Regions from separate parts of the Streptomyces sp. NPDC006544 genome, predicted to be linked through region 1. Evidence: riboswitches for the same ligand, from Rfam matches in the RefSeq annotation. Region 1 holds a riboswitch; the other holds the start of a gene.
The links. A riboswitch is a leader RNA that binds a small molecule or an ion and turns the genes downstream of it on or off. The one in region 1 is predicted to bind S-adenosylmethionine.

Region 1 (6,285 bases):
CAGTACGGCCTGCCCTTCGTGGCCAGCACGCGGCTGATGTTCTACAACGAGAAGCTGCTCACCGACGCCGGGGTCATCGGCAAGGACGCCAAGGGTCCCTGGCAGCCCAAGAGCTGGACGGAACTGGAGGCGGCCGCCAAGAAGCTCAAGGCCGCCGGGGTCCCCACCCCCTTCGCGCTGCCCCTGGGCCGCGAGGAGGCGCAGGCCGAGACGATGCAGTGGATGCTCGCGGGCGGCGGCGGTTACAGCGACAACGAAGAGCAGTACTCGATCGACTCCGCAGACAACGTGAAGACCCTCGAGTTCCTGCGCGACAAGCTCGTCGGCGGGGGCCTGACCGGCCCCGTGGAGCCCGCCAAGCTCGACCGGCAGGCCGCTTTCGACTCCTTCACGCGCGGCGAGGTCGGCATGCTCAACGGCCACCCGACGCTGATCAAGCAGGCCGCGGCCAAGGGCGTGAAGTACGGCATGGTCCCCATGCCGACCGCCGACGGCACCGAGCACTCGACGATGGGCGTCGCCGACTGGGTGATGGCCTTCAAGAACGGCCACCCCAAGGAGGCCGGGAGCTTCCTGGACTTCCTGTACGAGCCGAACAACGTGACCGCCTTCACCGAGAAGTACGACCTCCTCCCGGTCACCACCAGCGGCTACCGCCAGACCGAGGCGTCCACCGGAGCCTCGTCGGCGCAGCTGAAGACCTTCCTGCACGCGCTGCCGAACGCCCGGCTGTACCCGGTGGGCAAGAAGTCCTGGGCGGGCGTGAGCGAAGAGATCAAGAAGAACATCGGCACGACCGTGCAGCCGGGCGGACAGCCGGCGAAGGTCCTCGGGGACATCGCGGACGCGGGCCGCAAGGCCGACACGCACTGAGCACGGGCGCGCCGCCCGCTCGGGCGGCGCGCCCGGGTCGGTGTCGGTGCGCGGCGTTAATCTGGCCGTATGACGGACGACGGGCGGCCGGCGGCCGGGCTGACCGCGGAGGAAGCGGCGGTGCTCGCCTACGAGGGCCGGACCTGGCCCGGCCCCGGGGCCAAGGAGCGGGCCATAAGGGAAGGACTGGGGATGCCCCCGGTCCGGTACTACCAGCTGCTCAACGCGCTGATGGACGACCCGAGGGCGCTGCGGCACGCGCCGGGCACGGTGAACCGCCTGCGGCGCATCCGTGAAGCCCAGCGGGCCAGGCGGTAGCGGCGTTCCACGCGCCGTAGCCGTGGCCCGGCGGGGCCGTTAGGGTCGACGGTATGGGGAGCGATCCGCACGACCTGCCGATGCCCGAGACCGCCGCCGGACGCGAGGGACTCGAGGCCCTCCTGCGCGCACCGCGCCGATCCGTCGTCGCCCTCGACTTCGACGGCACCCTCGCCGAGATCGTTCCCGACCCCGGCCGGGCCCGTGCCCATCCCGGCGCCGTCGCCGCGCTGTCCGCGCTCGCGCCCGAGGTCGGATCGGTGGCCGTCGTCACCGGCCGGCCGGCCGGGGTCGCCGTCCGCTTCGGGGGCTTCGCCGGGGTCCCCGGCCTGGAGCACCTGGTGGTCCTCGGTCACTACGGAGCCGAGCGCTGGGACGCCGTGAGCGGCATCGTGCGCGCTCCGGCGGAGCATCCGGGAGTGGCGGCGCTCCGGGCGGAGCTGCCGGGGTTCCTGGACACGATCGGCGCGTGGCGGGGGACGTGGATCGAGGAGAAGGGCCAGGCCCTGGCCGTCCACACCCGCCGCGCACAGGACCCGGAGGCCGCCTTCGAGGCGCTGCGCGAGCCCCTGGCGGGGCTGGCGGCGCGGCACGGCCTGATGGTCGAGCCGGGCCGGGCCGTACTGGAACTGCGGCCTCCGGGGATGGACAAGGGCGTCGCCCTGACGGAGTACCTCACGGAGGTCGGGGCGCAGTGCGTGGTGTACGCCGGGGACGACCTGGGGGACCTCGCGGCGTTCTCGGCGGTCGAGAAGCTGCGCGCGGGAGGCGTACCGGGGCTGCTCGTGTGCAGCGGCTCGGCCGAGGTGCCGGAGCTGTCGGCGCGGGCGGATCTGACCTTGTCGGGGCCGGCGGAGGTCGTGGCGTTCCTCGCCGCCCTGGCCGCGGCCATCGGGCCCTCCTGACACGGCACTAGGCAGGGCCCGGCGGGGCCCTGCCCGGGCCGGAGCTACAGGCGGTCCAGCTGGGCGCGGAACCAGGGGGCCGGGGGAAGGGCCGTGGCGGCCGCGGCCAGGCGCTTCGTGCGCTCCGCCCGCTCCTCCTGCGGCATCGACAGCGCCGCGTGCAACGCCTCCGCCGTCTCCGTGACGTCGTACGGGTTCAGCGTCAGCGCGTCCCCGCGGAGCTCCTCGTACGCCCCCGCCCCCGTCGACAGCACCAGCGCGCATCCCGCGTCCGAGACGACCGGGATCTCCTTCGCCACCAGGTTCATCCCGTCCCGGACCGGATTGACCAGCGCCACGTCCGCCAGCCGGTAGGCCGCCAGCGAACGCGCGAAGTCGTCCTGCACCGAGACGAGCACCGGCTGCCAGTCCGGCGTGCCGAACTCCGCGTTGAGCGAGGCCGCGAGCTCCCTCACGTCCTGCGTGTACGCGCGGTACACCGCCAGGTCCTGCCGCGAGGGATAGGCGGAGGCCAGGTGGACCACCCGGCCGCGCCACTCGGGGTGGGTGGTCAGCAGCTCCCGGTACGCCAGCAGGCCGCGCAGGATGTTCTTCGACAGCTCCGTCCGGTCCACCCGGACGATCGTCTTCAGGCCTCCGACCTCCGCGCGCAGCGCCGCCAGCTTGTCGTTCACCTCGGGCCGGTGCGCGAGCGAGCGCAGCTCGTCCCCGTCCACGCCCAGCGGGAACACCGCCACCGGGGCCCCCGCCCCCGCCGAGGCGGTGAACTCCCGGGCCCAGGCGTCGGTGTGGAAGCCCACCAGGTCCGCTCCGAGCATGCCCCGCAGCAGCTGCTCGCGGATGTCGGCGGGGAGTAGCCCCAGATAGTCCGGCGAGGCCCACGGGGTGTGGGTGAAGTGGCCGATCCTCAGGTCCGGCCGGAGCTCGCGCAGCAGTCCGGGGGCGAGCGCCAGGTGGTAGTCCTGGATCAGGACCTTCGCGCCCTCGGCGGCCTCCTCGGCCAGGGCCCGGGCGAAGGCCTCGTTGTAGGTGACGTACGACTGCCAGCGCCGCCGGAACTCCGCGTCGAAGACCGGCTCGCGCGGGACGTCGTACAGGTGGTGGTGCAGGAACCACAGCACCGAGTTCGCGATGCCGTTGTACGCGTCGTCGTACACCGCCGGGTCGATGTCGAGCATCCGCACGCCCGGCTCGGCCACGCCCCGCCGTACCGCCTCCCGGTCGGCGTCCGAGAGCGCGGCGCAGATCCACAGTGCGCCCGGCTGTTCCGCGAGGGCGGTGGAGAGACCGGAGACGAGGCCGCCCCCGCCGCGGCGGGCGCCGAGCGTGCCGTCCGGGGCGAGGGCGTACGAGAGCGGGCCGCGATTCGCGGCGACGAGAACCTGGGAAGCCATGCGGCGAACCTAGCCCGACCCGTGCGCGATCAAACGTCGGTGCCCGCGCGTCCGGCGTACCGAGACGAAGACCACGCCGCAGGGGCCGCCCCGGGCGCGGGCGCGGACGCCGGGATCCCCGGGGGCGCCGCTCACGCCACGCGACGGCGCGCGTACTCCTCCATGTCCCGCATCGGCGGCCGCTCCTCGGTGTCCACGGCGTAGGTGTGCGGGACGAAGCCGTCCGGTCCGCGCTCGAACTGCGTGAGCTCCGGCCGTACGAGGTGGCCGCGCGAGAGCCGCAGCAGCGCCGTCCGGTAGATGGCCGCGGCCATCCGGCCCAGCGCCTGGCCGTCCTGGTGGCGGTGGAGCCGTACGCCCACGTCCACCTGGCCCAGCGCGTCCAGGCCGACCGTGTGCAGGGCGTCCACCAGCAGGCCCAGCTCGACGCCGTACCCGACGGGGAACGGCAGCCGCTCCAGCAGGTCGCGGCGCACGGCGTACTCGCCGCCCAGCGGCTGGACGAAGCCCGCCAGCTGGGGCCAGTGCAGGTTGAGGAGGGGGCGGGCGACCAGCTCGGTGACCCGGCCGCCCTGGCCGTGGGTCCCGGCCGCGGCGAGCCCGCCGAACTCCGGGCCCAGCGGGCGGTCGTACATCGCCTTGACGAAGTGGACCTCCGGATCGGTCAGCAGCGGGCCCACCGTCCCGGACACGAAGGAGGCCGAGAAGTCCCGCAGGTCGGCGTCCACGAAACAGACGACGTCCCCGCTGGTGACCAGCAGCGAGCGCCACAGCACCTCGCCCTTCCCGGGCAGGGCCGGCAGCCGGGGCAGGATCTCGTCACGGTGCACCACCCGGGCTCCGGCCTCGGCCGCGACCTCGGACGTACGATCGGTGGAGCCCGAGTCGATCACGACCAGGTCGTCGACCAGCGGCGTGCCCGTCCCGTCCATCAGATCGCGCCGGATCACCTCGACGATGGCCCCGACCGTGGCCTCCTCGTCGAGCGCGGGCAGCACCACGCTGACCGTCGTGCCGGCTGCCCGTTTGGCGGAAAGCAGCTGGTCGAGCGGTCGGTCGGCGGCGGACCAGGAGCGGGCGGCAAGCCAGCGCTCCACCTCTTCCAGCACCTTCGGGACTCCTCTTTCGGTCGGTGGAGCACCGGCATTTTCAGCCGAATTGTGATCCATCTCGCGGTTCGGACGGCTGTCTCAACCATCCGGGCCTTCGGTTACAGTCTTGAACAACGCGAAGGCCCACCGCATGCCGGGGGGCCTCGCGCACAAACGCCCAGGCGCGCCGCAGAGCGTGTCGCCTGGTGCCATACCGCTCATCCAGAGGGGCAGAGGGACACGGCCCGTTGAAGCCCCGGCAACCCTCCAGTCGGTTCTCGCGATCGCCTACGCGGCAGATCGGTCGAGGTCCCCGGCTAGGGAAGGTGCCAATTCCGTCTCATGGCGACGTTCGTCATGGGGAAGATGAGGAGAAAGGGCCTCGCCATCATGGCTGCACAGACTGCCGAAACCTCCGCTCCCGGCGCCACCGTCGATCTCGGTCCCGCCAACGGCCTCTCCTGTCGCGAGTGCGGCACCCGCTTCGCGCTCGGCCCGATCTTCGCCTGCGCGGAGTGCTTCGGCCCGCTCGAAGTCGCGTACGACCTGCCCCTCGGTGATCCCGAGGCGCTGCGCGCCGCGATCGAGGCCGGCCCCCAGAACATCTGGCGCTACGCGCCGCTGCTGCCCGTCCCGGCGGACGTGGCCTCCAAGCCGAGCCTGAACCCGGGCTTCACCAAGCTCGTGGACGCGCGCAACCTGGCCAAGGAGCTGGGGGTGACCGGCGAGCTCTACGTCAAGGACGACTCCGGCAACCCGACGCACTCCTTCAAGGACCGCGTCGTGGCCATCGCCGTCGAGGCCGCCCGCGCGTTCGGCTTCACCACGCTCTCCTGCTCCTCCACCGGCAACCTGGCCGGCGCCGTCGGCGCCGCGGCGGCCCGCGCCGGTTTCCGCTCCTGCGTCTTCATCCCGCACGACCTGGAGCAGGGCAAGGTCGTCATGGCCGGTGTCTACGGCGGCGAACTGGTCGGCATCGAGGGCAACTACGACGACGTCAACCGCTTCTGCTCGGAGCTCATCGGCGACCCGCTGGGCGAGGGCTGGGGCTTCGTCAACGTCAACCTGCGGCCGTACTACGGCGAGGGCTCCAAGACCCTGGCCTACGAGATCTGCGAGCAGCTCGGCTGGCGGCTGCCCGACCAGATCGTCATCCCGATCGCGTCCGGGTCGCAGCTCACGAAGATCGACAAGGGTCTGCAGGAGCTGATCAAGCTCGGCCTCGTCGAGGACAAGCCGTACAAGATCTTCGGCGCCCAGGCCGAGGGCTGCTCGCCCGTCTCGACGGCCTTCAAGGCCGGTCACGAGGTCGTGCGCCCGCAGAAGCCGAACACCATCGCCAAGTCGCTGGCCATCGGCAACCCGGCGGACGGCCCGTACGTCCTGGACATCGCGCGCCGCACCGGCGGCTTCGTCGAGGACGTCAACGACGAGCAGGTCGTCGAGGCCATCAAGATCCTCGCGCAGACCGAGGGCATCTTCGCCGAGACCGCGGGCGGCGTGACCGTCGGCGTGACCAAGAAGCTCATCGAGAACGGCCAGCTCGACCCGACGCTGACCACGGTGGTCCTGAACACCGGCGACGGACTCAAGACCCTGGAGGCGGTGGCCGCCGACAGCGGGCAGACCGCCACCATCCGTCCGAGCCTGGAAGCGTTCCGCGCCGCCAACCTGGCCTGATCTCCCTCCCTGCACACCGGAAAG
Region 2 (6,285 bases), on a different contig from region 1:
CCGGTTACTCCCTGCCGGACGACCTGCTCTCGGGCACGGGTGTCCGCTTCATGGAGGGCGCGCTCCTGTCCGTGCCGGTCGTCGGCACGTACCTGTCGTTCTTCCTCTTCGGCGGCGAGTTCCCCGGCGGCGACTTCGTGTCCCGGTTCTACTCGGTCCACATCCTGCTGCTGCCCGGCATCATGATGGGCCTGCTGGTGGCCCACCTGATCCTGGTCTTCTACCACAAGCACACCCAGTTCGCGGGCCCCGGCAAGACCGAGAAGAACGTCGTCGGCATGCCGCTGCTCCCGGTCTACATGGCCAAGGCCGGAGGCTTCTTCTTCCTGGTCTTCGGCGTCATCGCGGCCATCGCGGCGATCGCCTCGATCAACCCGATCTGGGCGCTCGGCCCGTACCGTCCGGACAACGTGTCCACCGGTGCGCAGCCCGACTGGTACATGGGCTTCTCCGAGGGCCTGATCCGTGCCATGCCCGGCTGGGAGATCAACCTGTGGGGCCACACGCTCGTCCTGGGCGTGTTCATCCCGCTGGTGATCTTCCCGATGGTCCTGGCCGCGATCGCGGTGTACCCGTTCATCGAGTCCTGGGTCACCGGCGACAAGCGCGAGCACCACATCCTGGACCGCCCGCGCAACGCCCCGACCCGCACGGGCTTCGGTGTGGCATGGCTGACGTGGTACGTCGTCCTGCTGATCGCCGGTGGAAACGACATGTTCGCGCAGTACTTCCACCTGTCGATCAACTCGATCACCTGGTTCGCCCGCATCGCGTTCTTCGTCGGTCCGGTCATCGCGTTCGTCATCACCAAGCGGATCTGCCTCGGCCTCCAGCGCCGGGACCGGGACAAGGTGCTGCACGGTCGCGAGACCGGCATCATCAAGCGCCTGCCGCACGGTGAGTTCGTCGAGGTCCACGAGCCGCTCTCGCAGGGCCAGCTGCACACGCTGACCTCGTACGAGCAGTACGAGCCGGCCGAGATCGGCCCGCTGGTCGACGAGAACGGTGTCGAGCGCAAGGTCGGCCGCATCGAGAAGCTCCGCGTGAAGCTCAACAAGGGCTACTACGGGGAGAACCACCAGATTCCGAAGCCCACGGTGGAGGAGTACAAGGAGATCCAGAGCGGCCACGGCCACCACTGATCCCCTGCGTCACTGTCTGATCGTCTGATCGTTCGAGGGACTGATTCCGGTCAGTCCTGGTGTCGCCACAGCGGGAGCCCCGTCCAGCGTCTGGACGGGGCTCTTTGCCGTCTCCTGGGCTGGATAGGCTGAAGCCCTTCCCATTCGACGTGGGCCCCGGCATCGGACGGCCGACCAGCAGCAGGAGCGGACCATGAACGTTGTGACCCCGGCAGGCGGCGACAGCGTGGCGGCCCGCGGCTGGCCGGGCCTCCTCGACGCCCTGCTGACCGGCCGGGACCTCAGCGCCGACGACACGGCCTGGGCGATGGACCGGATCATGCGCGGAGAGGCCACCGACGCCCAGATCGCCGGTTTCGCGGTCGCGCTGCGGGCCAAGGGCGAGACGGTCGCGGAGATCAACGGCCTGGTGCGGGCCATGTACGGCCACGCCAACCTGATCGAGGTGCCGGGCCGGACGGTGGACATCGTCGGCACGGGCGGCGACGGGGCCAAGACGGTGAATATCTCCACGATGTCGGCGCTCGTGGTGGCCGGCACGGGGGCGAAGGTGGTCAAGCACGGCAACCGGGCCGCGTCCTCCGCGAGCGGGTCCTCGGACGTCCTCGAGCAGCTCGGCGTCAACCTCAACCTCACCCCCGAGCGGGTCGTGCGGGTCGCGGAGGAGGCCGGGATCACCTTCTGCTTCGCCGTGAAGTTCCACCCCGCGCTGCGGCACGTGGCGGCCGCGCGCAAGGAACTGGGCATCCGCACCACCTTCAACTTCCTCGGCCCGCTGACCAATCCGGCCCGGGTGCGGGCCCAGGCCACCGGTGTCGCCGATGCCCGGGTGGCCCCGATCGTGGCGGGCGTGCTCGCCGAGCGGGGCTCGTCCGCGCTGGTGTTCCGCGGTGACGACGGTCTGGACGAGCTGACCACGACCGCCACCTCACGGGTGTGGTGGGTGCGCGACGGGAAGGTCTCCGAGCAGTCCTTCGACCCGCGCGACGTGGGCATCTCCCTGGTGGACGTGTCCGCGCTGGGCGGCGGGGACCCCGCGTTCAACGCGGACGTGGCCCGCCGCCTGCTGGCCGGGGAGACCGGACCGGTCCGCGACGCGGTCCTGCTGAACTCGGCGGCGGCCCTGGTGGCACTGGACCCGGGTACGGGCACCTTGGAGGAGCAGCTCGCGGCCGGAGTCGCCCGTGCGGCCCAGTCGGTCGACTCGGGTGCGGCGCTGGCGGCGCTGGAGCGCTGGGTGGCGGCGAGCAACGCGTAGGAGCGGTCCGGTGGCTCCGGGCCCCCCGGAGCGCCTGATTCCGACTGATCGTTTCGCGCCACGGCCCCGGTCCGCCATTCGGACCGGGGTCCCGCGCCGGGGGGATCGTGTGGCAGGATGCTGAACAGGTCACGAGTGACAGCGTTTAGGCCCCGGCTTGCTGTCCGGCAACCCTCCTTCCGTGGCGGGGTGCCCCGGGTGATGACCAGGTCGTAGGCAGCAAGGCCTACGGCAAGCGCGGATCCCTCGACACCAGGGGTCCTGGTCTCTCGAGGAGCGTTTCCGTGAGCAAGCGAATGCGATAGGGCGACTCAGCCCCCTCTTCCACCCTCGGACCAAGGGTCACTTCCGTGCACCCGGAGCCGTCCGAGGACTTCCCGTACCCCGGTCCCCGGCCGCCGAGCCGAGTCGTACCCGCGTACGGGCACACCGAAGCCATTCAGACCTGCCTGCCGGGAGATTCCGCCATGTCCGCTGCCCTGAACTCCGCTGCTCTGAAGTCCGCCACCGCCACCGCCACCGCCACGGCCGACGTCGCCGTCTCCGTCTCCGTCGACCCCGCCTGTGCCGAGCCGCTGGCGGTCCTCGGCCGTGAGGTGACCGTCCCCCTCGTCACCGGCGGCGAGGTCACCTACGCCGCCCTCGACTACGCGGCGAGTACCCCCGCCCTGCAGCGCGTCTGGGACGACGTGGCCGCGTACGCCCCGTACTACGGCAGCGTGCACCGCGGCGCCGGCTACCTCTCGCAGCTCTCCACCGACCTGTTCGAGCAGAGCCGGGTCACGGTCGCCGAGTTCCTCGACTGCCGCCCCGGCGACCAGGTGGTCTTCACCCGGTCCACCACCGACTCCCTCAACCTGCTCGCCGCCGTGATCCCGGCAGGCTGCCAGGTCTTCGTCTTCGAGACCGAGCACCACGCCTCGCTGCTGCCCTGGACGAACGCGCGGGTCACCTACCTCAACGCCCCGCGCACCCCGGACGAGGCCGTCGCCACCCTGGAGCGGGCGCTCGCCGACCGCGACCCCTACGGCCCCGCCCTCGTGTGCGTCACCGGCGCGTCCAACGTCACCGGTGAGCTGTGGCCGGTGAAGGAACTCGCCGCCGCCGCCCACGCGCACGGCGCGCGCATCGTCCTGGACGCCGCCCAGCTGGCCCCGCACCACCCCGTCTCCGTGCGGGAGCTCGACGTGGACTGGGTGGCCTTCTCCGGTCACAAGCTCTACGCGCCCTTCGGCTCGGGCGTGCTCGCCGGCCGCGCGGACTGGCTCCAGGAGGCCGAGCCGTACCTCGCCGGCGGCGGAGCCTCCCGCAAGGTCGCCCGCCGCGAGGACGGCGGCGTGGACGTCGAGTGGCACACCACGGCCGCGCGCCACGAGGCCGGCTCCCCGAACGTCATCGGCGTGTATTCCATCGCCTCCGCCTGCAAGGCGCTGAACGAGGCCGGCTTCGAGAACCTGGTGGCCCGCGAACGGCAGCTCATCGCCAGGGTCCGCGCGGGTCTCGCCGAGGTCCCCGCGGTCCGCGTCCTGTCCCTCTTCGGCGACGGCGCCCCCCGCGTGGGCGTCATCTCCTTCGTGGTGGACGGCTGGAACAGCTCCCACTTCGCGGCCGCGCTCTCCGCCGAGTACGGCATCGGCGTCCGCGACGGCCTGTTCTGCGCCCACCCGCTGGTGCGCACCCTGCTCGGCAGCGAGCCGCAGGCCCAGGGCGAGTGCGGAGCCCCGGAGACGGCGCCGGGGGAGCGCTCGCTGAACGCGATCCGCGTCAGCTTCGGCGCCGGCACCCCCGACGAACACGTCGAGCGGTTCGTCCGCGCCGTCAAGGAGCTCGTGGCGGACGGCGCGAAGTGGCAGTACCGCACCGAAGAGGGCCGCTGCGTCCCGGCCGTCTGACAGGCTGCGGATCATGACGTACGGGGACCCGGTACCGACGCTCCGCGCCATGCTCGGCGAGCCGCTGCCCTTGTGGCAGGGCGTCCTCGTCGGCCGGGACTGGTCCCTGCCGGCCCCCGACGGGTGGGAGCAGCGGGACTGGCGCGGCGTCCCCGGGCCGCTGTACACGGCGAACACGGACACCTGCCGCCGGCCAGGACGGGGCCGGGGGCCTGGCCGGCCCGTCCCCGTCCCGGCCGGCCAGGCCCTACGCGTCCAGGCCGATCGCGAACGCCGCTTCCAGGTCGTGCTGGGAGTAGGTACGGAACGCCACGTGCGTGTCCGTGCCCTCCACGCCCGGGATCTTGCTGATGCGGCCCGGGATGACATCGGCCAGCGCCTCGTGACGGGCCACGCGCACCAGCGCGATCAGGTCGTACGTACCGGTGACGGAGTAGACCTCGCTGACGTTCTCCAGCGCCGCGATGGCCTCGGCGATCTCGGGGATCCGGTCCACGCTGGTCTTGATGAGCACGATCGCGGTGATCACGGTTGGCTGTCTCCCTCGCCGGCAGTCACAGGTCGCCTCACTCTAGTCCCACGCCGGTACCGCACCCACGCGTAGAGGAAGCCCACGGAGAAGCCCACCACGTGCGCCAGATAGGCGACTCCCGGGCCGCTTTCCGCCCGCTGCGCCGCGAACCACTGCAGGGCGAACCAGAACAGCAGGACGATCCACGCCGGGAAGCGCAGCGGGAGGAAGAACAGGAACGGGAACAGACTCGTCACCCGGGCCCCGGGAAAGAGGCACAGGAAGGCGCCCAGGACCGCCGAGATCGCCCCGGACGCGCCGACCAGGGTCTGGTCCGAGGAGGCGTTGGCCGCCGCGTACGCCGCCAGGGCCAGGTAGCCCGTACAGACGTAGAAGCAGAGGAAATTCGCCCGGCCCATGCGCCGCTCCGTCATCGCGCCGAAGACGTGGAGGAAGAGCAGGTTGCCCATCAGGTGCAGCCAGCTGCCGTGGACGAACAGGGCCGTCAGCGGGGTCAGCAGGGCCCGGCCGGAGCCGGCGAACAGCTCGTCGGGCACCACGCCCCAGCGCCGGAAGTACGCGGTGCCCGTCTCCAGCAGCCGCTCGCCCGTCCCGTAGACCGGGTTCAGCCCCGACGCGGGGCTCAGCAGGAACACCAGGCAGCAGCCGGCGATCAGCGTGTGGGTGATCACCGGGCCCCGCGCGGCCTCGCGTACGGCCTGCCACTTCACGATCATGTGATCGAGCATGACCCAGCCGGGCCCACCCGCGGGCGCGGCAGGCCGTAGGGTTACGAGCTACGCACGTCCGCGTGTGCGCGCCCGCACCCGCCTCCGTACGTACGTTCGCGTAAAAGACAGAAGGAGAGAACGGCCCGATGACGGTTCCCCAGCCGACCGACACCACCCGGTGGCGCTGCACCCTGTGCGGCAACCTCACGCGCTTCGACGTCACCCGCTCGTCGAAGGTCGTGGAGTACGTCCACCTGGACCTCGCCGGGGAGCCCAAGGTCGAGGAGCGCGAGGTGGTCAATGAGACCATCGAGTCGGTGCGCTGCCGCTGGTGCAACGCGGTGGACCAGATCGAGCTCGTGGACAGGCCGGGCGCGGACTCCTGAGGGAGCCCCGCCCGCAGGTGAATGACGGTAGGGGTGACGGATTGTGGAGCCAGCAAGCGGTGCTGAGCCGGCCGACGCGGCCGACGACGCCGCCGAGGTGCTCGACCGCCCGCTGCCGGAAGGCGTGCGGCGCCGGGTCGTCGCGCTCGTGTCGGACGCCTTCGGCGGTCTGACGGTCGCGGACCTGCCGGCGCAGCTGCGCCAGTACGCCCGTTTCACCCCGACCCGGCGCGCCAAGTTCGCCGGCACCGCCATGGCCGCGGCCGTGGAGGGCGACCCCGTCTTCCGGGGCCGGGTCGCCGAGAAGTTCCGCGAGGCGCACACCGACCTGGCCGGGGCGCTGGAGTCGGGCGCCCCGCCCGCCG

Region 2: it holds a riboswitch for S-adenosylmethionine, as region 1 does, so the genes downstream of both, ABZY44_RS15910 (aminotransferase class V-fold PLP-dependent enzyme) here and thrC (threonine synthase) in region 1, are expected to answer to the same signal.

Annotation. Positions count from the first base shown of each region.
Region 1 covers NZ_JBEXOV010000049.1:15,535-21,819, forward strand. The annotation lists gene ABZY44_RS22270 (extracellular solute-binding protein) at 1-873, shown strand, start outside; gene ABZY44_RS22275 (DUF3263 domain-containing protein) at 943-1,191, shown strand; gene otsB (trehalose-phosphatase) at 1,245-2,096, shown strand; gene ABZY44_RS22285 (trehalose-6-phosphate synthase) at 2,141-3,490, opposite strand; gene ABZY44_RS22290 (glucosyl-3-phosphoglycerate synthase) at 3,622-4,599, opposite strand; SAM riboswitch class I at 4,797-4,954, shown strand; gene thrC (threonine synthase) at 4,972-6,261, shown strand.
Region 2 covers NZ_JBEXOV010000028.1:35,526-41,810, reverse strand. The annotation lists gene ABZY44_RS15920 (cytochrome bc complex cytochrome b subunit) at 1-1,142, shown strand, start outside; gene trpD (anthranilate phosphoribosyltransferase) at 1,336-2,400, shown strand; SAM riboswitch class IV at 2,528-2,644, shown strand; gene ABZY44_RS15910 (aminotransferase class V-fold PLP-dependent enzyme) at 2,868-4,292, shown strand; gene ABZY44_RS15905 (Lrp/AsnC ligand binding domain-containing protein) at 4,540-4,821, opposite strand; gene ABZY44_RS15900 (rhomboid family intramembrane serine protease) at 4,818-5,540, opposite strand; gene ABZY44_RS15895 (hypothetical protein) at 5,681-5,920, shown strand; gene ABZY44_RS15890 (NYN domain-containing protein) at 5,961-6,285, shown strand, end outside.